Linked DNA regions of Chloroflexus aurantiacus J-10-fl. The protein of the gene in region 2 binds, or shares a complex with, the protein of the main gene of each other region. Links are inferred from orthologs where the notes say so. Each region holds a gene or a part of one and is shown on either strand. Other genes may lie near its edges. The genes, in order: pxpB and CAUR_RS07650.

Region 1 (11,230 bases), 200 kb from region 2 along the record:
CTATGTCGGCGCCCTACACACCCTCTGTAACCAACGAAGAGCAGCGCCGGGCCGTCGATCTCAGTGGTGCTGCGGTACACCTCTTTCGTTTTCGGGGGCCGCTCGATCTCGCTTATGAATACTTCTGCGATGTGCCGGCTGTCTTCAGTCTGCTCCCCGATGTGATTGATGTCCTCACCTATGGCCCTAACCGCTACCGCTTGATCGTCGGAGCAACTGATGGCCACGGCCATGCGATGGCCGGCTACTTCGATGTGGCTGCTGCATTCGAGCCTCATCGCCTGATTCGGATTATGCCGGTTGATGATGGTCCGCCGATTGACCTTAGTGGTTTTGTCTTCCCAGGTCAGCTCTTTGCTGAGGCCGTGTTTTATCCCCATGCCCACGGTACCGATGTCGAATATACGGTTGAACTGGCAATGACCATCCCGGTGCCAAAGGTGCTCTGGTTTATGCCCGGCAGTGTGTTGCAGGCAATTGGCGAGCGGGCAATGGAACACAAGATGAACCATATGATTAGTGGTTTTTCGCGGGCCGTCGATATCGATTTTCACGCCTGGATCGGCAACGAGTAGCCATAATACCTCTCTCAAGCATTGCTTTAAGGCGAGCCGATGTCCTGTCGCGGCTCGCCAATGTTGTGCTATACTATCCACAAATAGTTCCGCATTCAACTATCTGTAGAGGACGACTATGTGGCTCCCTGTCTGGCCGCGACGCTTCTTGTCAGCACTGTCGGTTCTGCTATTGATCTGCTGGTCACTGGCCAGTTTTCCGGTCGCCGCCCAAAATACACCCGACCCGAAAACGGTCACTATTCCCGGTACCATCCAGAGTGTCCTGGGGTGTCCCGGCGACTGGCAACCATCGTGTAGTATCACCTATCTGACCTACGATCCGGCAGTAGACCTCTGGAGCGCCCGGTTCGATTTGCCTGCCGGCGCCTACGAATACAAAGTTGCCCTCAACGACAGTTGGGCTGAAAATTATGGTCTGAATGCGCGCCGTGATGGGCCAAACATTCCCTTACAGGTACCGGCCCCAACCAGCGTGCGCTTTATCTACGATCACAAGACGCATTGGGTCACCGATAGCATCAATACGCCGATTATTGTGGCGGTTGGGGAGTTTCAGACGGCCCTCGGGTGTGCGACGGCCAACGATCCAACCTGTCTTGGCTCGTGGTTGCAAGACCCTGATGGTGACGGATTGTATACGTTTACTACCAACCGTATCCCTGCCGGTGATTACCAGCTCCGGCTGGCTATCGGTGAGACGCTTGACGGCGCAATTGGTGAGGGGGGCGCCGGTGGACCGCCTTTTGCCATTACCGTTGCCGAAGGTGGTGAGGTCTATATCGGCTATAACGCAGGGAGTGGCGAAGTGACGATTTCAACTGCTGGGGCACCTAAAGGCGATATTTCGCGTGCCCGTGCCTATTGGGTTGATGCCGATACGATTGTCTGGAATGTGATCGGCACGCCACGTTATCAGTATGCCTTGTTCAGCGATCCAGGCGGTAATCTGAAACTGACCCCCGAAGGGGTGGTTGGTGGTCAGCGGATCGATCTCACCTTCTCGCCGGCTGGACCTGGCGAAGCGCTGAAGAAGTTTCCCCACCTGGCAGGATTTAGCGCGTTCAAGCTGCCACCACTCGACCGGGCACGTTTGATCGGGCTGACCCGTGGTCAGTTGGTGGTGGCGATGTACGATGAAAATGGGCAGCCACTTGATGCCACGCGCGTCCAGATCCCCGGTGCTCTTGATGCTCTCTTCCCCTACGATGGCCCGCTAGGGGTCACGATTGAAGATGGCCTGCCGACAATCCGGGTCTGGGCCCCAACGGCCCGTCAGGTGCGGCTGCACCGCTTTGCCGATTCCCAACCGGATACGCGGGCAGTGGTGCTGCCAATGACGCTCGACGCCACGACCGGCGTCTGGAGTATTCGCGGTGAAGCGAGCTGGATCGGTCAATATTATTTGTTTGAGGTGGATGTCTACGTACCGGCTGCCGGGCGGGTGGTGACCAACCTGGTGACCGATCCCTATTCGGTGGCGCTGAGCGCCAACAGTACCCGCAGCCAGATTATCGATCTGAACGATCCGGCATTACAACCGCCGGGCTGGGAGACACTGCGCAAGCCACCGCTGGAAGCGCCGGAGGATGTGGTTCTCTACGAGTTGCATGTGCGTGACTTCAGCATTCTCGACGAGAGTGTTCCGGCTGACCTGCGTGGTACGTTCCGCGCTTTCACCGTTCGTGACAGTGTAGGGATGCGCCATCTGGCCGAACTCGCCGACGCGGGTGTCACCCATGTTCACCTCTTGCCGGTATTTGACATTGCCACTATCGAAGAGATTCGTGAGCAGCAGGTGCCCTTACCCTACGACCAGCTTCGGGCACTCCCACCCGATTCACCTGAACAACAGGCATTGATCGAGCCAATCCGTGATCTTGATGGTTTTAACTGGGGGTACGATCCCTTCCACTACTCAGTACCGGAGGGAAGTTACAGCACCAATCCTGATGGGCCACAGCGCACGCTTGAGTTTCGCGAGATGGTGCAGGCGCTGAATGAAACTGGCCTGCGCGTCGTGATGGATGTTGTCTACAACCACACCAACGCCAGTGGTCAGAATCCTCGCTCAGTCCTTGATCGTATCGTGCCCGGCTACTATCACCGACTCGACGGTGACGGCAATGTCACGACTTCCACCTGTTGTGCGAACACGGCGACCGAGCATCGCATGATGGAGAAGTTGATGATCGACTCGGTGGTGCTGTGGGCGAAGTATTACAAAGTTGATGGCTTCCGCTTCGATCTGATGGGCCATCACATGAAGGACAACATGCTGGCGGTGCGCGCAGCACTCGATGCGCTGACCTTAGAGCGCGATGGGGTTGATGGCAAATCAATCATCATCTACGGCGAAGGTTGGAATTTTGGTGAAGTCGCCAATAATGCCCGTGGTATTAACGCTACCCAATTCAACATGGCCGGTACCGGTATCGGTACCTTCTCAGACCGCCTCCGCGACGCAGCCCGTGGCGGTGGTCCCTTCGACGATCCACGGCTCCAGGGGTTCATTTCCGGTCTGGCTACCGATCCGAGTGATTTCCCGCAAGGGACACCGGATGCGCAGCGGGTCAAACTGCTGGCTGAGACCGATTTGATCAAACTTGGCCTGGCCGGTAACCTGAAGACCTACCGGATGATCAATTACGAAGGTCGTCTCGTACCCGGTGAGCAGATCAAGTACCGTGGCGCAGCCGGCGGCTACACGCTTGATCCGCAAGAGCAGATTGTCTACGTTTCAGCCCACGACAACGAAACGCTGTTTGATGCGGTACAACTCAAGGCCGCAGCCGGTACACCTATCGCCGAGCGAGCACGAATGGCCCAACTCGGTCTCTCACTGACTGCGCTGGCGCAGGGTATTCCCTTCTTCCACGCCGGTGATGAACTGCTGCGCTCGAAATCGCTCGACCGCAACAGCTACAACTCATCGGACTGGTTCAACCGGATTGACTGGCGTGGTCAGGAGAATACTTTTGGCTCCGGTCTGCCCCCGGCCTGGGACAACCAGAGCAACTGGCCGATCATGGCGCCATTGCTGGCCAACCCGGCACTCAAACCGGACGCCAGCCTGATGCAGGCGACGTATGAACACTTCCGCGAGATGCTCCGCATCCGGCGCAGTACACCTCTCTTCCGTCTGCGCACGGCTGCCGAGGTCGAGCGCATGGTTTCGTTCTTCAATAACGGGCCTGATCAGATTCCCGGTCTAATCGTCATGAGCATCAGTGATAATGGCCCAAGCCGACTCGATCCGAACATCGGGCAGGTGGTGGTCTTGTTCAATGCCCGGCCTGAGACAGTGACGATTACCATCCCCGAACTGGCAAATGGCGATCTGTCCTTACACGACGTTCAGGTCGCATCGAGCGATGAGCGGGTCACGCAATCGCGCTATACCGCCGACGGCACCTTCAGCGTGCCCGGACGCACCACGGCGGTCTTTGTTGGGCCGCGACCGTTGGTACCTGCCCCCGCCCCTGAGCCGACGCCGACAGTAGCGGTGGAGCCGGCGCCAACCGCCAGCACGGAGGCGACGGCGCCGACCACGCCAGCACCTGCCGCACAGGGAGGCGGGGCGCCGGTCTGGTTGTGGATTGTGCTCGTCGTTATTGCGCTGGTTGGGGCCGGGATATTCGTTGCCCGGCGTCGTGGCGGCGCACGGTAGTTCTGAGCGGTGACGGAAGTATCTGAGACGCACCGTGATGGTGCGTCTCTTCGTCTTTATGTCAACGCTTGCTCAAACTCGGGTATTGGTTCATGGGGGCGATTAGCGCGCCGGAGGCGTGCGCTCCCAGGGCATACTGACTCGCCCCCACCCTCACCCGCCCCCGCTGGGAGCGGGAACACTGATGCCGGATTGATCTCGCTGTCGGGTGTTGGGGCAAGGCGGCAATGCCCGTGCGCACCGGAGGCGCGCGCTCCCAGCGAGGGGGCGATGCCTGTGCGCGCCGGAGGCACGCGCTCCCAGGGCATACTGACTCGCCCCCACCCTCACCCGCCCCCGCTGGGAGCGGGAACACTGATGCCGGATTGATCTCGCTGTCGGGTGTTGGGGCAAGGCGGCGATGCCCGTGCGCACCGGAGGCGTGCGCTCCCAGGTGTTGGTGCAAATCCAGATCAACCTGATGCGGTAGGGACACGGCATGCCATGCCCCTACCCGAAGATACACTGGCGAAGAGGATGCCCAATACCGGCGTTGGTCACTCTTCTCGCACAAAGCGCACCCGATCACCCGGTTGCAACAGCGTCGGTGGATCAGCAGTCGGATTGAACAATCGCAGGCCGGTGCGACCGATGATATGCCAGCCGCCGGGCAACTTTGTCGGATAGATACCGGTCATACCGGCAGCAATTGCCACCGATCCGGCGGGAACTGCCAGGCGCGGCGTTGCCCGCCGTGGCAGATGAAGGGCTGGCGGTAACCAGCCCAGATAAGGGTAGCCCGGAGCAAAACCGATCATCAGCACACGCTGTACGGTACCGGTATGTAAGGCCACTACCTCATCCGGTGACAACCCGGATTGGGCAGCGACCTCGTGGAGATCAGGCCCCTCATCGCCGCCGTAACGCACCGGAATAACCACCTCACGTCCGACGGGCATCGCGGTTAAGGGTGGATGTGCAGCCAGATCGGCCAGACGGGCGGCAAGAAGATCACGATTGGCGATCAACGGATCGAAACAGACCAGTAGCGAGTCAATTGCCGGCACCAGATCGATCAAACCGGGGGGTGGATCGGATTGGAGTGCAGCCATTGCGGCCAGCGGTGCCCCTGCGCCGGCCAGATCGGTCGGCCAGCGCACCAGGAACGCTGCTTCGCCAAATGGATCTACCCGTCCGCTCATCGTTGTGGCGCCTGTACGGTGATGCCTGCGGCAGCCAGACCCTGACGGATCGTTGCTGCTCGCAGCGCGGCACCCGGTGTATCGCCGTGGATACAAATTGTGGCGGCCTGTAATGGCACGAGTGTGCCATCAACGGCTCTGACCGCACCATCGCGAATAATATGCAGTGTCTGGGCCAGACATGCTGCCGGATCGATAATCAGGGCATCGGGATGATGCCGGTTGCGCAACGTACCATCGGCTTCGTAGGTACGGTCGGCAAAAGCCTCTGCCAGCACCGGCACGCCGACTTCGTGGCCGGCGGTGATCAGCAACGAGCCGGCCAATCCAACCAGAGCCAGTTCACGGCTGAAGGCAGCCACGGCACGGGCAATCGCCATCGCCACGGTAAGGTCGCGGGCGGCCACATTGTAGAGCGCACCGTGAGGCTTCACATGGCGCAATTCAACCTTTTCCGAGCGGGCAATTGCGGCTAAAGAACCGATCTGAGTCAGCACCCACGCCTCGATCTCATCCGGTGTTAGCGGTAATACCCGGCGGCCAAAGCCGTACAGATCGGGGTAGGAAGGATGAGCACCAACCGCCACCCCCAGATCACGGCAACGCCGGACAGTGCGCCGCATCACCATCGGATCACCGGCATGACCGCCACAGGCGACATTTGCCGAACTGACAAACGGCAGTATACCATCGTCGTCACCGACCTGAAAAGCGCCGTAACTCTCACCACAATCGCAGTTGATATCAATCGTCAACATCGCTTCGCTACCCTACTGGTGCCTCGGCAATTCTCGGCACCCGTTTCATCCCATGTCGTGCCACAAGCAGCAGCAATAGCATCACACCGGCATCAACCACAACCAGAATTGCGCCACTCACCGGGCCAAACCAGCCGATCAGTTGACCAAAGAGTGCCGGCAGAAACAACCCACCACCGGTACCGATGGTCAGCGCAACACTCAGCGCAGCCGCACTACGACCAGCAGACTGTGTGATCAACAGCATCGTCGTAGGGAAGATCGGGCCACACGATAGCCCCATCAGCGCAACTGCAACCAGTGCTAAAGCGACCTGATTAACACCGATGACTAACAGCAAACCACCGGAGCCAAGACCGATCAGACACAAGAGCAGCATACGCAACGCACCCAGGCGATCTCCCCAAAAGATGGCCGCCATGCGCCCGGCGGTCAACATCCCCCAGAACAGACTACTGCCCAGGGCTGCAATCGGCGCAGCCAGACCACCACCGCGTTCGAGAATCAGCGCAATCCAACCACCAATGCCGATTTCGGTACCGATGTAGGTAAACATCAGCAACCCACACATCACGGCTGCCAGCCAGCGTGGCGGCCCGGCCATCTGGGCGGAGGGGGCCTGCGTCGGCTCACGCAATTGGGTGGCCGGCCAGACCAGAGCCAGCATGAGCAGTGCGCCGATCCAGATGGCAGCCTGGGGACGGTCGACAAGTGTCAACATCAGCGCAACCAGCAAAGGGCCGCCAATTGAACCAACACTAAAGAACAGATTCAGGGCATTCAAGGCACCGGCAGCGCCATGGTACAGGCGTGCGATTAGCAGGTTCCCGCCGGCCAGCATACCGCCGTAACCAAAACCGGCCATACCGGCCCCAAGCAACATCCCAATCAGAACCGGACTGAAACCGAGTGCCAGCATGCCGCCACCCATCAGCGCAGCACCAATTGCAATCACGGGACGCATCCCCCAGCGCTGGATGGCCGAACCGACGCCTACAGAAGCCAGCACGCCACCCAGGGAAAACGCCGTAAACACAGCGCCCAGATCGGTCACTTCACGCCCGACCTGAGCTGCAAGGCCAGGAAGACTCGGCCCGATAGCCGACAACATCCAGCCCACACCCAGGTAAAGAGCGCCTACTATCAATAAAGCCAATGATGGTTTCACGACACCCGTACCAATCGCCGTACCGCCCAATTCGCTGCATTTGCGGCAGTCAATTCATCATAAAGCGCAGCAATGCGACGCGCAATGGTCGGCCAGCTATACTCGGCTGCACGCTGTACCGCAGCCGAACGCAGACGTGCAGCCAGCTCTGCGTCGGTCAGAACACGTTCAATCTGGGCAGCTAACGCAGCATCATTATCGGGCGGGAAGAGCAACCCGCTATGGCGATCTTCAATCGTCAATGCCAATCCACCGACGTTAGAGGCGACGACCGCTGCACCGCAGGCCAGTGCTTCGAGGGCAGCCAGCCCAAACGACTCATAATGCGAGGGAGCAGCCACCACATCGGCAGCCACGTAATAGAGCGGTAGACGTTCCTGGGGTTGGGCACCGGCAAACACGACCTGATCTTGCACGCCCAGGGTACGGCGCAAATGATCGAGACGGCGCTGTTCACCATTCCACAGTGTGGCCTGAGTCTCGTCTTCACCACCGATCAGCACCACCTGCAAGCGATCACGCCACTCTGGATGGTCGGCGAGCAACCGCGCCGCCGCCCGAATCAGGGCATCCATCCCCTTCAGTGGTTCCATCCGCCCCACACACACCAGAAGGATCGCGTCTGCCGAAATGCCCAATGCCGCCCGTGCCGCAGTGCGATCCCCCGGTTGAAAGCGACGCAAATCAACCCCGCACGGAATGACCCGAATTCGCCCGGTATCGGCACCATAATGCCAGACCATCTGCGCTCGATCAAGCGGTGTTGCCGCAACCACTGCATCAACCTCGCGCATTAACCGCCGCTCAATTGCAATCCGACGCTTCGTTTCCACCTCTTCCTCGGAGCGGGCGACACTGTTCTTCATAGCGCCCAGAGTGTGAAACATGTGCACCACCGGCGCCCGCCAGACCCGCCGCAGGCGTAGAGCAGCCTCACCTGACAGCCAGTAATGGCTATGGATGAGATCGTAACTCAAATCTTCACCATCGGCAAAACAGCGTACCCGGCTGACAAACTCCGGCAGATAGGTCAAGAGCAGGTTCTTATCGTAAGGTGCTGCCGGGCCGGCGTGCAGGCTAATCAGCCGCACACCACGGCTCAGAGGAACAATCATTGGCGTATCGCGGTCTTGACTACGGGTAAAAATATCAACCAGTATCCCCCGCTGCCCCAATTCACGGGCCAGCTCGCGCACGTAGACATTCATCCCGCCCGCTTCTTTACCACCCAACCGGGCCAGCGGACTACTATGCACACTCAACATTGCCACTCGCATGGATTCCTCATAACGAATGAAAAGCGAGCGTATCGGAAAACCCGTACCGCCCGCCCCTCAGCGGAATAGTAAGCAGGTACAAAACCTGCCTTTCTCGAGTGTTGTATCACAAATTATCTGATTGCACAAGTATTGGCAGAAAAACTGGTGGCGGCATGACCCGGCGGGGAGGAAAAGCGGGGTTCATCCTGTTCGAAACCTGTGTACAAACCATCACGGAACATCATCTTCAACTGGTATGAACGATGTGGCATGACCGTGAGTGTCGTCATAGGTGCAGGGCGCACCACGCCTCTACCCTACACGCCGGTCGTATGGGAAGAGAGCGATGGCAAGCGAAGCCAGAAGCGTTTTCTCCTCGACGAAACACCAAAAGGTGATAAATGATTTCTGCCCCCAACTGGTCGTTGAGGTTACCACCAAAACCGATACTTAAAGAGGGCAAAAATCGCGTAAAACCCTTGAATAGGCTTCATCTTCTTTCCCTCTTCATAAGTACGCCCCAAATAGCTCACCGGCACTTCATAAATGCGATAACCTCGGCGCAGAACCTTCGCTGCAATCTCCGGCTCAATCCGAAAATCATCACTTTCCAACCGCAAATCACGCAAAATATCGGTTCGTACCACCTTGTAGCAGGTCTCCATATCGGAGATCCAGCAATTAAACAAAAAATTGGTCAGGAAGGTTAAAAACTTATTCCCCAGCGCATTCCAGAAATACATACCGGTATGGCGACCAAGAAAACGGCTGCCGAAGACGACATCAACGCGACCGGAGGCAATTGGCTTGACCAGTTCGTAATAATCCTGGGGATCATACTCCAGATCGGCATCCTGCACGATAGTAATCTCACCACGGGCATGCGCCAGACCACTACGCACTGCTGCGCCCTTGCCGCGATTGTGAGGGTGACGGATGACAGTAATATGGGGACGAGAACGACGTAGCTCTTCCAGAATGGCCGGTGTCTCGTCGGTAGAGTGATCATCAACGATGATAATCTCTTTATCGAGATTAACAGCTTCAACCTGATTAAGGATCAGCGGAAGGGTAGCAGCTTCGTTATAACAGGGAATAATAACTGAAAGCAATGGACGTTTCATTGGAAGATGATGGTTCATACAGAAATCGGTGTTTGATACAACCGAGGAAAGACCTCAGACAGCCATAGCAGCTATTATAGCAGCAAGAGGTAAATACGTGGTCTCCACTGACAGAAATGAGCAAAACGGCACTGATCGCCTGAAATGTTTCAGAATTGAAACGAAAATGAACGGTGAACGAAGGCATCGGATCTTGATTTAGCACCTGTCATGCCCTAGCATAGAAAAAGGCAAGTTCGTTCGCCAGCCTACTGCCGCGCAAGCATTGGTGTATCCGTGGTATGATGCGGGTACGACGTCATGATCTAGATGATCTAGCATGCGCGGTTTGCAGACCAGCGCGCATGATGCAACTACGAGCGAGGCAACGATGCCAATCACAGTAGAACACGTCACGCACTTCTTGACAGCGGCGGCGGAAATTATTCATGCTCATCGTGACGAGCTAACTGCACTGGATGCAGCAATTGGTGATGCCGATCATGGCGCAAACCTTGATCGTGGATTCGCTGCGGTGCTTTCCCGCCTGCCCACCGTTGCCGACAAAGACATCGGCACCGTGCTCAAGACGACCGGAATGACGATTGTCTCGACAGTAGGCGGTGCTTCCGGCCCCCTGTACGGTACTGCCTTCGTTCGCGCCGGTATGGCTCTGGCAGATCGGCATGAACTGAGTGACGAAGATGTTGTCCTGGCCCTGGAGGCTGCCCTGGCCGGCATCGTGGCGCGTGGCAAAGCGCAACGCGGTGAAAAGACGATGGTTGATGCGCTGGCCCCGGCTATCGAAGCGCTCCAATCAGCGCTGGCCGAGGGCAAGTCGTTAGGACGGGCATTGCTGGCTGCGGCTGCGGCTGCTGAGGCAGGGGCAAAAGCAACCATCCCTATGCTGGCGATGAAGGGACGTGCCTCATACCTTGGTGAACGCAGTATCGGGCATCAGGATCCGGGAGCAACTTCGACGGCGTATCTGTTACGAGCGCTGGCGATGACGTGTAGCCGTAATGAGGAGGAGGCATGATAGGGCTCTTGATCGTCTCGCATAGCGCACGATTGGCAGAAGGCGTGCAAGAGTTTGTCGGCCAAATCAGTGGGGGTCAGATTCCGATTATCGCTGCTGGCGGGGCCAGTGATGGCTCGCTTGGTACCAGCGTCGAACGCATTCTGGCCGGCCTCGAACAGTTGCGTACCACCGACGGCATTCTGGCGCTGGTCGATCTGGGTAGTGCTGTGATGAGTGTGGAAACAGCTCTGGAGCATTTTTCCGGCCCACCAGTCCATATCAGTAATGCGCCGCTGGTAGAGGGGGCTTATCTGGCTGCGATTGAGGCAACCAGCGCTACAGCCACCCTTGAACACGTTGCCAGCGCTGCCTTGCAGGCCCGCGACCTGATTAAGGTGTATGAGTAATTCTATGACTGAAGTGATATTAACCGTGACCAATCCGGTTGGTCTTCACGCACGACCGGCAAAGCTCTTTGTTGAAACTGTCCGTGCT
Region 2 (11,041 bases):
CGGCCTGTTCAGTCGAATGACGCAGACTACGACTGTAGTCCCAATGTTTCAGCACTAAATCAAATGCCATATCCGTACTGGCGGCGAGGAGTTCATTCCACGCCCGAATCGATTGAAACATTGGGTCGGTTATGTCCGGTGTGACCGATTGATCATTGCCTGGTTGATGGCGTTCTTCGTTGTTCGACATTGTATCTGACCTTGTGTACAATAGGACGTATTAAGAATCGGGTTACATATATACGATCTCTGCCGCTATCATGGTATCACAAGCGGTTACAGGTGAGTATAACGAATATCTCTTACGACCTCGTCTGCTACCACCGCCGGCGCCGTTGCACCGTATACGGCGGAGCCGCGTCGAACAACGTCTGGCGGTTTCCCTCGAAGCGCCACTCACGATAGTTGTGGCACCACCCGGTAGCGGGAAGACGGTGGCGCTGGCAATGCTGGCAACCCATGGCGGCTGGCCGGCTGCCTGGTGTCGTGCCGATGCGAGTGATGATCCCGCCAGCCTGCTCCGCCACCTGGTTGCTGCACTAAGTCGAGTTGTTGCTTTCGATACCGACAATCCGCCCGCGACTATTGATGCCCTGATCAATGTATTAACCAGCGAACTTGATGATGAGACGTTACTGGTAATCGATGATGCTCATCTGATCGACGAACGACCGGATCTACGGGCGTTAATTGAGCGCTTGATCGGTGCCCAGCCACCTCGTCTCCATCTGGTGCTGGCGGGTAGAAGCGAGCCGGTTTCACCGTTGATTGCGACAGCGCGGCTACGCGGCGAAGTGTTGTTGATAGAACCTGCTGACCTTGCTTTTCAGGCTGAAGAGGCGATGGCGCTCTGGCATCAGGCAGGTCGTTCAGCGCCGACCGACCTCGATGAACTGATTTCGCTTAGTGGCGGGTGGGCATTGGCTTTGCGCATTGCCCTTGATGCCACCGATTGGCGGCGTGCGCTTGGCTTGCGTGATCAGCCATCACCAATGCTGGATGAGTATCTCGAACGCGAGGTGTTTGCACCGTTGCCGCCGCTGCTGCGTCGTTGTCTGCAACGTAGCGCCGGTTTGCGCTGGATCGATGCCGATGCTTGTAGCGCTCTTGATCCATCCCTGAATGCCTCACAACTGATTGCCGAATTGCAACGTCGGCGTTTGTTTGTTACGCCATTTGGTGAACGGGGAGTGCAGTTTCAACCTATCATTGCCGCATGGCTGGCCCGCAAAGCTGCTGCTGATCCAGAATGGCCCCAGCTCCATCGCCAGGCGGCGATCTACTTCCAGCAACGTGGCGATCACGAAAGCGCGCTGTACCACCAGATTGCGGCTGGCGATCCGGCCGCAGTGGCAACCTTTCTCCCGCTTGCGCGCAAACTCCTGGCCGAACGGCGGGCCGAGGCAGTGTTAGATTGGATGCGACGCCTGGCTCTGTCCGGTGATGAGTCGCCTGAATTGATCGAGATTCAAGCCGCAGCGTTTCATCAACTGAATCGACTGGAAGCAGCACTGGCTGCGTATCGGCGGGCTGAACGCGCCTTTGCTGCCGTGAGTGATCGTTTCGGTCAGGCTCGTTGTCTGCGAGGCCAGGCTGCGATCTATCTTGATACAGTACAGCCGGCGCCAGCTACCGATTTGCTGCGCCGTGCCCTGAAACTACTGCCACGCCAGTTTGGTGCCGAACGCATTGAGTTGCTATTGATGCAGGCCGAAAATTGGGCAAACCGCGGTCGTGTCGATATTGGGCAGCGCCTGGAACGTGCTGCGTACAGGATGGCCGAGGCGTACAGATTAACAGATGTCTATCAGGCACGAGTCGAATCCCTGCAACCACGCTTATTGCTACGATCCGGGCGGTTGCGTGAAGCTCGCCAATTGCTCGAAGAGCGTCTTTGGATGGAGCGCCCGCTGGTTCGTGCCTCAGCCCATCGTGAGCCGCTGCTGTTGCTGGCACTGATACATGCACTCCTCGGTATTGGCCCCCAGGCCCTGGCCTTTGCACACCGTATGCTCAGCGAAGCTCAACAGAGTCATAATCCGGTGACCGAAGCGATTGCTGAATTACGCCTCGGCCACGCCTATCAGGTGATTGCCCGTAGCGACGAGCAGATCGCACGTCAGCATTACAGCCGGGGCTTGCGCCTGCTGCAACAAGTGAGTGTTCCACGGACCCGGGCTGAGGGTTACCTGGGATTGACGTTGTTGCACGGCCACGCCGGTGATCTGGCGCGTGCTGAAGCCGATGCACGCGAAGGATTGCTCCTGGCCGCCTCGGCTGGTGATGAATGGGTCGCTGCGCTCATCTTGCTCGCGCTGGGAAGTGTGACGCTGATGGCCGATGATCCGCGCGGCTACGAATGGCTTGATCAGGCCGAGAAACGCTTTCAGACCGGTCGTGATACGTTTGGCCTGTTTCTCGTTCATCTCTGGCGCGCGCTGGCTGCGTTACGGGCCGGACGGACAACAGAGGTTGATCAGCTTGTTGATCAAGTAATACGCGAGGCCGTCGAATATGGTTACGAAAGTGTCTTGATTGGACCCAGCCTCTTTGGCCCGCGCGATATTGCTGCGCTGGTACCATTGCTCTTACGGGCGCGCTCGATGCCGGTACATCGAGATACCGCCATGTACCTGCTCCGCCAGGGTTTTCCTTCCATTGCTGCTGATGATACGGTCGATGACTATCATCCAGGATTTACATTGCGGGTACAGATGCTGGGAGCATTCCGGGTCTGGCGCGGGAATCAGGAGATTCAGGCCCGCGAGTGGCAACGCGAAAAAGCGAAGCAGCTCTTTCAGCTTCTGTTAACCATGCGCGGCAATTGGGTGCAACGCGAACAGATTTGCGCCTGGCTCTGGCCTGACGCCGATCTGGAGGCTGCTGAACGTCAGTTCAAGGTGACGCTGAATACATTGAATGCTGCGCTCGAACCGCATCGTCCGCCCCGTGTTCCCCCTTTCTTCATCCGTCGGCAGGGGCTGGCGTACAGCTTTGCCCCTTCTTTTGGGGCGTGGATTGATGTGGATGAATTTGAGCTACGGGCCAGTGGCGCATTGACAAGTACCGATCCGGATTTTGCTCGTCGCAGTGCACAGGCCGCATTACAACTCTATCGCGGCGACTATCTTGCCGAAGCATTGTACGATCCCTGGACGATTGAGGAGCGCGAACGACTTCTGGCCCGGTATCTGGCAACGGCGGTCGCGTATGGCGAACAATTGAGTGCCGAGGGACGGCATAACGAAGCCATTCAAATCGCCGAACAGGTGCTCCGGCGTGACCGGGGTTATGAAGAGGCGTATCAACTGCTAATGCGAGCACATGCACGGGCCGGAAGTCGGTCACAGGCGATACGTTCTTATACGCGCTGTGTGCAGGCGTTACGCGAGGAATTAGGGATAGAGCCTCTCCCCGAAACAGAAGCCCTCTACCATCGTATCCGGCAAAACGAGCCGATTTGACAACCTTTGTGATAATTTGTACGATGAATTTGCTGAATGTATCAGCGCTGTCGAAGAGAAGACAGTGCCTGATTCCCTTCGTCTAAGGAGCATGATGTTATGGACCCAATCTTTGCCACCATTCGTTCCATTCACGCGATCTTCGGTCGCGAGGTGTTGTCGGTTCTGATAGTTGCCGCAGCCATCTACCTTGCCTTCACCTATCGCCCGAACGCACCTCGTAGTCCGGTGGCACGCATCTTCCCGGTGTTGATCGATATTCAGGTGACACTAGGTCTGATCTACTGGCTGGTTGGTATTTTTGCCGGTGTAGACTATTTTCTCAGCTTCCCCTTTATCCTCCACCCACTGCTTGGTTTTGCTACCGCCGTCGTTGCCCATCTGTTGATTGGTGCCCGCAGCCCCTTTGCCCGTCTCGGGCGCTGGGCAGCGCCATCGGCACTTGGCATCATTCTGGTGTTGGTGCTCAGTAATGTGATGATTGCGATGATGGCATAGCGCAGGTCTGATGAGCCACGCATATCGCCGCGCGTCCAGTGTCACCGGTTGGCCGTCGGGGCGAGAGGGGCTGTAGGGGCGGGTTCCAAACCCGCCCCTACAGAAAAACACAATTCACCAGTGTCACCCCAATGCTCCGGCCTGGGCAAGTAGCTGGATATCCTCGTCATCGGCGGGACCGGCGGCGAGCCACATGGTCTGTTCGGCCCATGCTGCCTGGGCCGTAGCCAGGTCAGTTTCAGCAAAACGTAGTCGGTCGTTCGGCAAGAGTTGTGCAGCCAGCGGCAGGTCGGCACCGATAACCACCGCAATCACCGGATAACCACCGGTCGTTTGGGCATCGGCCATCAACAAAATGGGTCGACCATCGGGCGGTAATTGGATTGCGCCCGGTATAACGCCAAATGAGGGTAGTGACAGGTGATGAACTGGAAGGGTCGCTCCGCTCAGGCGATACCCCTGGCGGCTGGCAGCCTGATCGAGCTGAAAGTCTTGTGAAAGGAGCGACTCCCAGGCCGTTGGCAGCAGATCACGTTGCGGGCCGGGGAGGACGCGCAGGCAGGGGTGGGCGCAGTACGGTGGACGCCGATCTGTCGGCCACCAACGGTATCCATTCTCTCCATTTAATGCGCGAGTCCGGACCTTGATCTGATCGCCAGCCCGTAATGCGCGGCCCTGATACCCGCCAAATCCACCGGCAAGACAGGTGCCTGCACCACCAACCGCCCACTCAGCTTCGAGATCGCCGGCTATCGCCAGATAAGCACGTCCGCCCCAGCTACCCTGGCGTCCGCCCAGGTTTAGGATGCTGCCTGCCGGGGCTACCACGCTTTGCCATGGTGCAAGTGGTATCTCGTTGAGCCGGGCCTGGAGATCGGCACCGGTCAGCGCTATCAGCATTGCACTGTTGAAGCGCATGCTCACCCCGCCGGCGGTCAATTCGAGCAGTGGTGCGTCTGGAAGATTGCCGGTCAGACGATTCGCTGCTACCAGGGCGAATCGATCCATGGCCCCTCCCGGTGGCACGCCGTAGCGTCGGGCTGTGAGCCGTCCACCATCTTGAATGGTTAGCAAGGGGCCACTGGCGATGATGTCAATCGTTGCGAGTGTCATAGGGCCAATCCAAAGTAGCCTGATAATAATAACCCAAATTGCCACCTATTCTGTGAGCAGGCCAAGGCTGACTGCCAGGATGAACAGCACGACGTCGCGTAACACCCTGCAGCGTACATGCCTGAACGATGTGGGTAGAATCCAGTTCCCATCGACGCGCTACGTCACGCCTCAAGGCTGCAACTCAGGTAATACCTATCCTCTGTGTCCTCCGTGCCTCTGTGGTGACAAAGGTAGCAACCTGGGTTAATAATAATTGCCCGGTATCGTGTAAATGATACCGGGTGTTGGCATATGCGCGACTCACATGATCGCCCCGATGCTCTCTTAGTCTATCCAGGCGAGCTTCGGGATCACGGCTCAGGCTGCACCGCACGCAATTTCCCGCGCAGGAAGGGGATACGTTCAATCACCTTGCTCAGCGCGTCTTTGATGATCGTCATATCTTCGTCAGGCAATGCCCGCAGTGCCAGTACCAGCCCCACGTATACGACTGCCCCTAATGGTACACCGAGGAAGAAGAAGGTCGAGTCACGTAGCCACCAGATCGAGAGAACCATCCCTACCCCGGCCATGCTCGTGAGTAATCCTGCTCGCCAGTTTTGGGCATTGAGCGTGCCTCTCGGCAGCAGCTTTATTGCGGCAATCAAGATGCCTAATTCAGTCACCGTGTAGGCCAGTGCGCCACCCAAAGCGCCGTTCCCAAACACCTGATCGGTCCAGGGCACCAGCACAAAATCCAACGGCAACGTCGCCACCGTCGCTGCGATCATGATCACATTGAGTGCCGCAGTTCGCTCGGCAGCAATCAACAACTGGCTCAGGACGGTGTTCAGGTAGGTGCAGATCAAGACCAGGCCTAACACCGCCAGCACCACCCCGGTTGGACGAAATGCTTCGCCGTAGAGTAATAGCGCAATCGGTTCGGCCAGCGCCAGCAATCCCAGACCGATGGGTATACTCAATGCCAGCATTATGTTAAAAATCGGACGGGCCGCCATCGTTAGATGTTCTTGGCCGGCGGCAAACCGGCGGGTTAAAGTTGGAAAGATCACCGTCCCAATTGCCACCGGAAAGAACATTAATGTACCGAACAGATTGACAGCAGTGCCATACCAGCCAACAGCTTCGGTCGAAGCAAACATGGCGATGAAGAGCCGATCAATCTGTTGATACACCATGAGCGTTAGTGCTGTCACCAGATATTGTTTCGAATCGAGCAGCATTTGCTTTGCTGCTCGCAGATCAACTCGCCACTGTGGTCGGTGTTGGCGAAAGAGGAAAAATGCGTCGCCGAGGAAAGCAACTACGGCTGCCAGCACATTCGCCCAGCCGATCCAAATTACATTAAAGCCGGCAAAAAGCAAGCCAAGGCTGACGACCGTCAGCACAATCTTGCTTGCCACCGTCACCAGCGATACATAATGCGTCTGCTCCAGACCGTTCAGGGTTGCAATCAGCCCACCACTCAACACCGAGAAGAGGGTCATGAGACCAATGATCCAGATCAGTGCCGTCTGGGTCGGATCGGCAGAGACGGCGGCCAGATCATAGCCAAAGACGGCCAGACAACCGAGAAGCCACAGAGCGGTGCGTACCAGCAGACTGGTTGTTACCAGGGTACCGGTACGATGGGGTTCACGGGCCACCGCCTTTGTGAGGTAGGTGTCCATGCCAAAGGTGATCAACACACCGACGATCATCCAGATCGAGAGGGCAATAGAGAGCTGACCGATTGCCAGCGGTCCCAGAATACGAGGCTGAAAAATGGCCACCAGGAACGCCATTGCCCACGTCAGCAATTGTGCTGCCATCATTGCGCTGGCATTACGGGCCAGCCGGGCGCCACTGATCGGCGCCGGCGAGGTTGCATGGCTACTCACGGTAAAACTCCCCTGTGTGATGGGTCGGCACCAGCCACCCGATCTGGTGCGATGTAGCAACACGTTTCAGGATTGATTTGGTAGTTCAGGCTTTTGCGTAAGCCAACGAAGGGGTAATAAAGCTGATCGAGGCCCAACAGCACTTTATCCCGGCGATGCCACTTGATAATTCCCGAAGCAATCTGGCGCAATCCCTGACTAAACAACCATTCGGCCAGGATCACAATGCCACCTGTATCGCCGCAGCGCAAATATTTGCCGGCAACTGCGCCGGCACCAATGCCGTAGGCGCGAAAGCTGCGTCGTGCACCTTGCCAGCTTTGCCAGTGGTGATGATAGGCGATTGCCTCTGGGGTGAAGACGATTCGTCCACCAGCCTTCAATGCTCGATACCCCAGGTCGCGCTCTTCCCAGGCACCCAGCGGCGCGCCGGCGCCGATCAATTCATCAAAGCCACCGAGTCGTTCAAAGGCATCACGGCAAGCACCCATGTTATGGCCATGACCGAACGCTAAATTGAAGCGATTGTGCTGAAAAACATGACGGGAACCATTGCACGTTCCCAGCACCAGTTCATCGGCACCCTCTTGATGCGGCCCCGGTAAAACAGCCCCGAATGCCAGCCAGGTCTGCGGATCGTGTAGCTCTGCAACCAGGGCGCCAATCCAGTTCGGATCGAGCACGCAGTCATCATTCGTAAACAGAATGTACGGCGTATTCCCCATTGCTACGCCGGCATTACGGGTCGCCGAAATGCCACGCACGGGTCGCCGCACATACCGGATACGCTCATCAGACTCGGCATGGGAACGTACACATTGTTCGGTTCGATCATCTTCGCTCTGATCAAGCACCCACAGGATGAATTGCGAATAGGTACTCCGCCGTAAGCTGGCAATAGTGGCATCAATCGCTGCCCCTCGCCCATACGTTGAGATCACGACATCTACGGTTGTCGTATTCATAACATTGCTGCCCGCCTGATCTAACCGCCGTTGACGGCAGCAGTGTACGGCTACAAGTTAACACTTTGCTGAAATGAGGGCTAGTCGTAGTTAACGAGACCGTCACCTGCGCTACAAAGCATCCGTTTGCTGGTTCACCATTCGGGTCAGCCCGTGTTTATGCAGTGCGCCGAAGTGCCTCGCCGCGGAGTTGCCGCTCTACTTCGTGAATCAGATCGTCCGAGTCGACCGGTTTGGTGAGGAAGGCGTTGACTCCAACGCCGGCTGCTTTTACTGCATCCCGCTCTTCAACACTACCGGTAACGATAATGACCGGTATACCACTAAAGCGTTCATTGGCGCGCATTTCACGTACCAGCTCAATGCCATCCATCCGCGGCATCGTCAAATCGGTGACTACCAGATCGACGGCATACGTATCCAGGTGACGTAAAGCCTGGACACCATCGATAGCGGTAACCACTGTATAACCGTACTGTTCGAGGACAAAACTCATCAGCCGATGGCTGGGAACGTAATCATCAACTATCATAATTGTCGTCATAACGTTTATCTCCCCGATACCAGATACTTCACCAAATGCCAGTAGTTACCATCCGCACGCGATGTATATGCAACGTGATCCATCAAGTGACGGATTAAGAAGAGGCCATAGCCATGAATTTGGGCTTCGACCAGATTGGGTTGTGGTACCAGCTCCGGATCAAACGAATCACCCGTATCATGCAACTCAATCTCCAGGCGAGCCGGCTGTGGATGCAAGACGAGTGTCACTCTGATCCGATCCTCACCGTTTTGCCGATTGTGATAGGCATGGCTAACGATGTTTGTGCAGACTTCGTGGGCTGCGAGCTGTATATTGTATACCAGCGTTTCATTGACTGCATCTACCTGTCGGAGCAACTCTGCAATTGTTTCGCTCAGGAGATGCAAATAGGCATACCGGGCCGGCAGATCGAGCCGGATCACTTCCTTGTGTTGCAGGCTCACAGCGCCGCTCCTTTGATTACGATGATTGTCTGATCATCATCCTGGGGATGACCGGCACTAAACCGATCAACCACGCTAAATAAACCATCGGCAATTGCCCGTGCCGGTTGTTCGGCCAGCTCATCGACAGCCGCTAACAGACGATCAATCCCAAACAGTTCATCATCGGCATTGCGGGCATCGCTAAAGCCATCGGTGGCAACAATCAGCAGATCACCCGGCCTCATCGCCAGATAACGGTTTTGAAAGTTGTTCACCGGCAGTACACCAACTGCTGTGTGGTCGGCTAACAGCAACTCTGCCTTACCGTGGCATGGCCGGTAGATGACCGGGGCATGACCGGCATTGGTATACATAATTTCACGATTGCTGTGGTCATACTGACCAACAAAGATAGTTGCAAAGACGCCGATCCGGGTAAAATCGTTGTACAGATCTTCACTGGATTGCCGCATCACCGATGCCGGCGTCGGCGATGGCATAAATTGCGCTTTGCTATGCAGGGCGGTGCGGGTCATCGACATGAGCAAAGCGGCAGAGACCCCTTTGCCACTTACGTCGCCAATCGTGAAGATGAAGGGGTGATTGGGGATGTTGATAAAATCGAAGAAATCACCCCCCACCTGGAGTGCGGGCCGCGAATATGCGTAAATGTCCAGACCGGCTACTTCCGGTAATGTGCGGGGCAAGAGATCGGTCTGGACACGCCGGGCCAGATCCATCTCACTGCGTAGTCTGGCCTGCTCAACCATTTCCTGGTACAGGAGAATCCGCTCAATTTGCGCGCTAGCCTGATCGGTAATCGCACGGCCTAATTTTAGCTCCGGTGTGCCAAAGCCTTCGGCACGATCAATAATCCCCAGGCTCGCCATCATCATGCCGCGCACCCGTATTGGCAGCAGCAGTAAGTTGTGAACGCCGGGTGGTCGTCGCAAATCGCCATCATCTTCTCTGAGCAGCAGTGGCCGATCTTCTGTCTGTAGTTGCCAATACAGGCGCCAGATGACCTCGTTGTTCAAGCCGCAGGCTGAAGATTGCACGACAATCGGTTCACCACCATTGGCAGCAACATACGTTGCAAACCCGGCTCGCCCTTTGAGCATGCGAAGTGCTTCATTGACGACGGCCTGGAGCGTTTCACGAATGGTTACCAGATCGCGCATGGCCTGGGTTAATCGATACAACGCCAGTTGCTGATCCTGACTGGTAACCAGATCGGCGGTCATGCATTGCAGTTCATGCTCAAGCTGGACGATATAGCTAATCAGCCCCGCCTCTGCCTGTAACCGCTGCCGTGCTGCCTCGTCGCGTAAGCCGGTCAGTCGCAGTTCACCGATGACTTCATCGTAGCGATAGATAGCCGCTGTCAGATCAGGCGGGAGCATACGCTGACCTGCCGGCCAATAGGCCAATGGACGCCCCTGTTCGTAAACGCCAAACGTTTGTGCTCCCTGCGCTAACCAGGCCTCGGCCATGGCCTGAAAGCGTGTATACTGCGAGCTGAGCAACGAGACGAGCATGGAAGTTCTCTCAGGCATTCAAAACGGACAGTGCATGATCGGCATCAACAAAAATAGTGAACGCTTTGTCGAGTCTGGTCAGTTCAAATATCATTAACACGGGCCGTCGCAGACCACACAGCGCAAATTCGCCTTGTCCCTGCTGGCAACGCTTCAATGCCGAAACCAGGGTTGCCAGAGCGGTTGAGTCAACAAACGTCGTTTCGCTCAGATCAACCAGTACCCGTGCCCCAGGTGCGCCTGTCGCCTGTTCCAGCCACTGTTGGACCGGTGGTACTGTATTGGCATCAAGTCGGCCTGTAATGGCAAGGACTGCCACATTCCCGACCATCCGTGGCTTCATTTCCATAGTCTAAATCCTCCTTAAGTAGCGCAAACTGCCGGTTAGTGACGGCGACAAACTGACCTATCGGTTAGGTGGCAGGGTCAGATCGGGTGTCAATGACGATCTGACAGTCTGATGCGCCTTTGTTACCCGGCGTAGCCAGGCAACCGGGGTCCGAACCAACAGGTCAAGGTCTCTTCGCCACGAGCGTGTCGCGCTATAGTATACATCGGCAATAATCACTGTATCGAGATCATCGGATGAAGCCTGAACATACCACAAA

What was found.
Region 1: the proteins of CAUR_RS07650 (region 2) and pxpB are in contact, whole or in part, in a crystal structure (PDB 5DUD), measured with the Escherichia coli proteins. The link is inferred for Chloroflexus aurantiacus J-10-fl from one-to-one orthologs.

The regions. Positions count from the first base shown.
Region 1 is NC_010175.1:1,818,530-1,829,759, forward strand. The notes cover bases 3,605-6,547. They hold pxpB (5-oxoprolinase subunit PxpB), read right to left. Parts: upstream 5,427-6,547; coding sequence 4,782-5,426; downstream 3,605-4,781. Other genes in these bases: pulA (pullulanase-type alpha-1,6-glucosidase), read left to right, coding at 3,605-4,245; CAUR_RS06880 (LamB/YcsF family protein), read right to left, coding at 5,423-6,184; CAUR_RS06885 (MFS transporter), read right to left, coding at 6,192-6,547. In the rest of the region: CAUR_RS06865 (DUF1997 domain-containing protein), read left to right, coding at 3-575; more of pulA, read left to right, coding at 694-3,604; more of CAUR_RS06885, read right to left, coding at 6,548-7,352; CAUR_RS06890 (glycosyltransferase), read right to left, coding at 7,349-8,629; CAUR_RS21735 (hypothetical protein), read left to right, coding at 8,882-9,016; CAUR_RS06895 (glycosyltransferase family 2 protein), read right to left, coding at 9,043-9,735; dihydroxyacetone kinase subunit DhaL, read left to right, coding at 10,106-10,753; dihydroxyacetone kinase phosphoryl donor subunit DhaM, read left to right, coding at 10,750-11,142; CAUR_RS06910 (HPr family phosphocarrier protein), read left to right, coding at 11,147-11,230.
Region 2 is NC_010175.1:2,020,920-2,031,960, forward strand. Bases 3,081-5,834 are described here. They hold CAUR_RS07650 (5-oxoprolinase subunit C family protein), read right to left. Parts: upstream 5,076-5,834; coding sequence 4,086-5,075; downstream 3,081-4,085. Other genes in these bases: CAUR_RS07640 (AfsR/SARP family transcriptional regulator), read left to right, coding at 3,081-3,464; CAUR_RS07645 (hypothetical protein), read left to right, coding at 3,564-3,962; CAUR_RS07655 (flippase), read right to left, coding at 5,429-5,834. Also shown: CAUR_RS07635 (hypothetical protein), read right to left, coding at 1-190; more of CAUR_RS07640, read left to right, coding at 261-3,080; more of CAUR_RS07655, read right to left, coding at 5,835-6,958; CAUR_RS07660 (glycosyltransferase family 2 protein), read right to left, coding at 6,955-7,923; CAUR_RS07665 (response regulator), read right to left, coding at 8,081-8,467; CAUR_RS07670 (ATP-binding protein), read right to left, coding at 8,473-8,913; CAUR_RS07675 (PP2C family protein-serine/threonine phosphatase), read right to left, coding at 8,910-10,433; CAUR_RS07680 (STAS domain-containing protein), read right to left, coding at 10,444-10,782; CAUR_RS07685 (sugar transferase), read right to left, coding at 10,840-11,041. UniProt on the Escherichia coli protein: Catalyzes the cleavage of 5-oxoproline to form L-glutamate coupled to the hydrolysis of ATP to ADP and inorganic phosphate.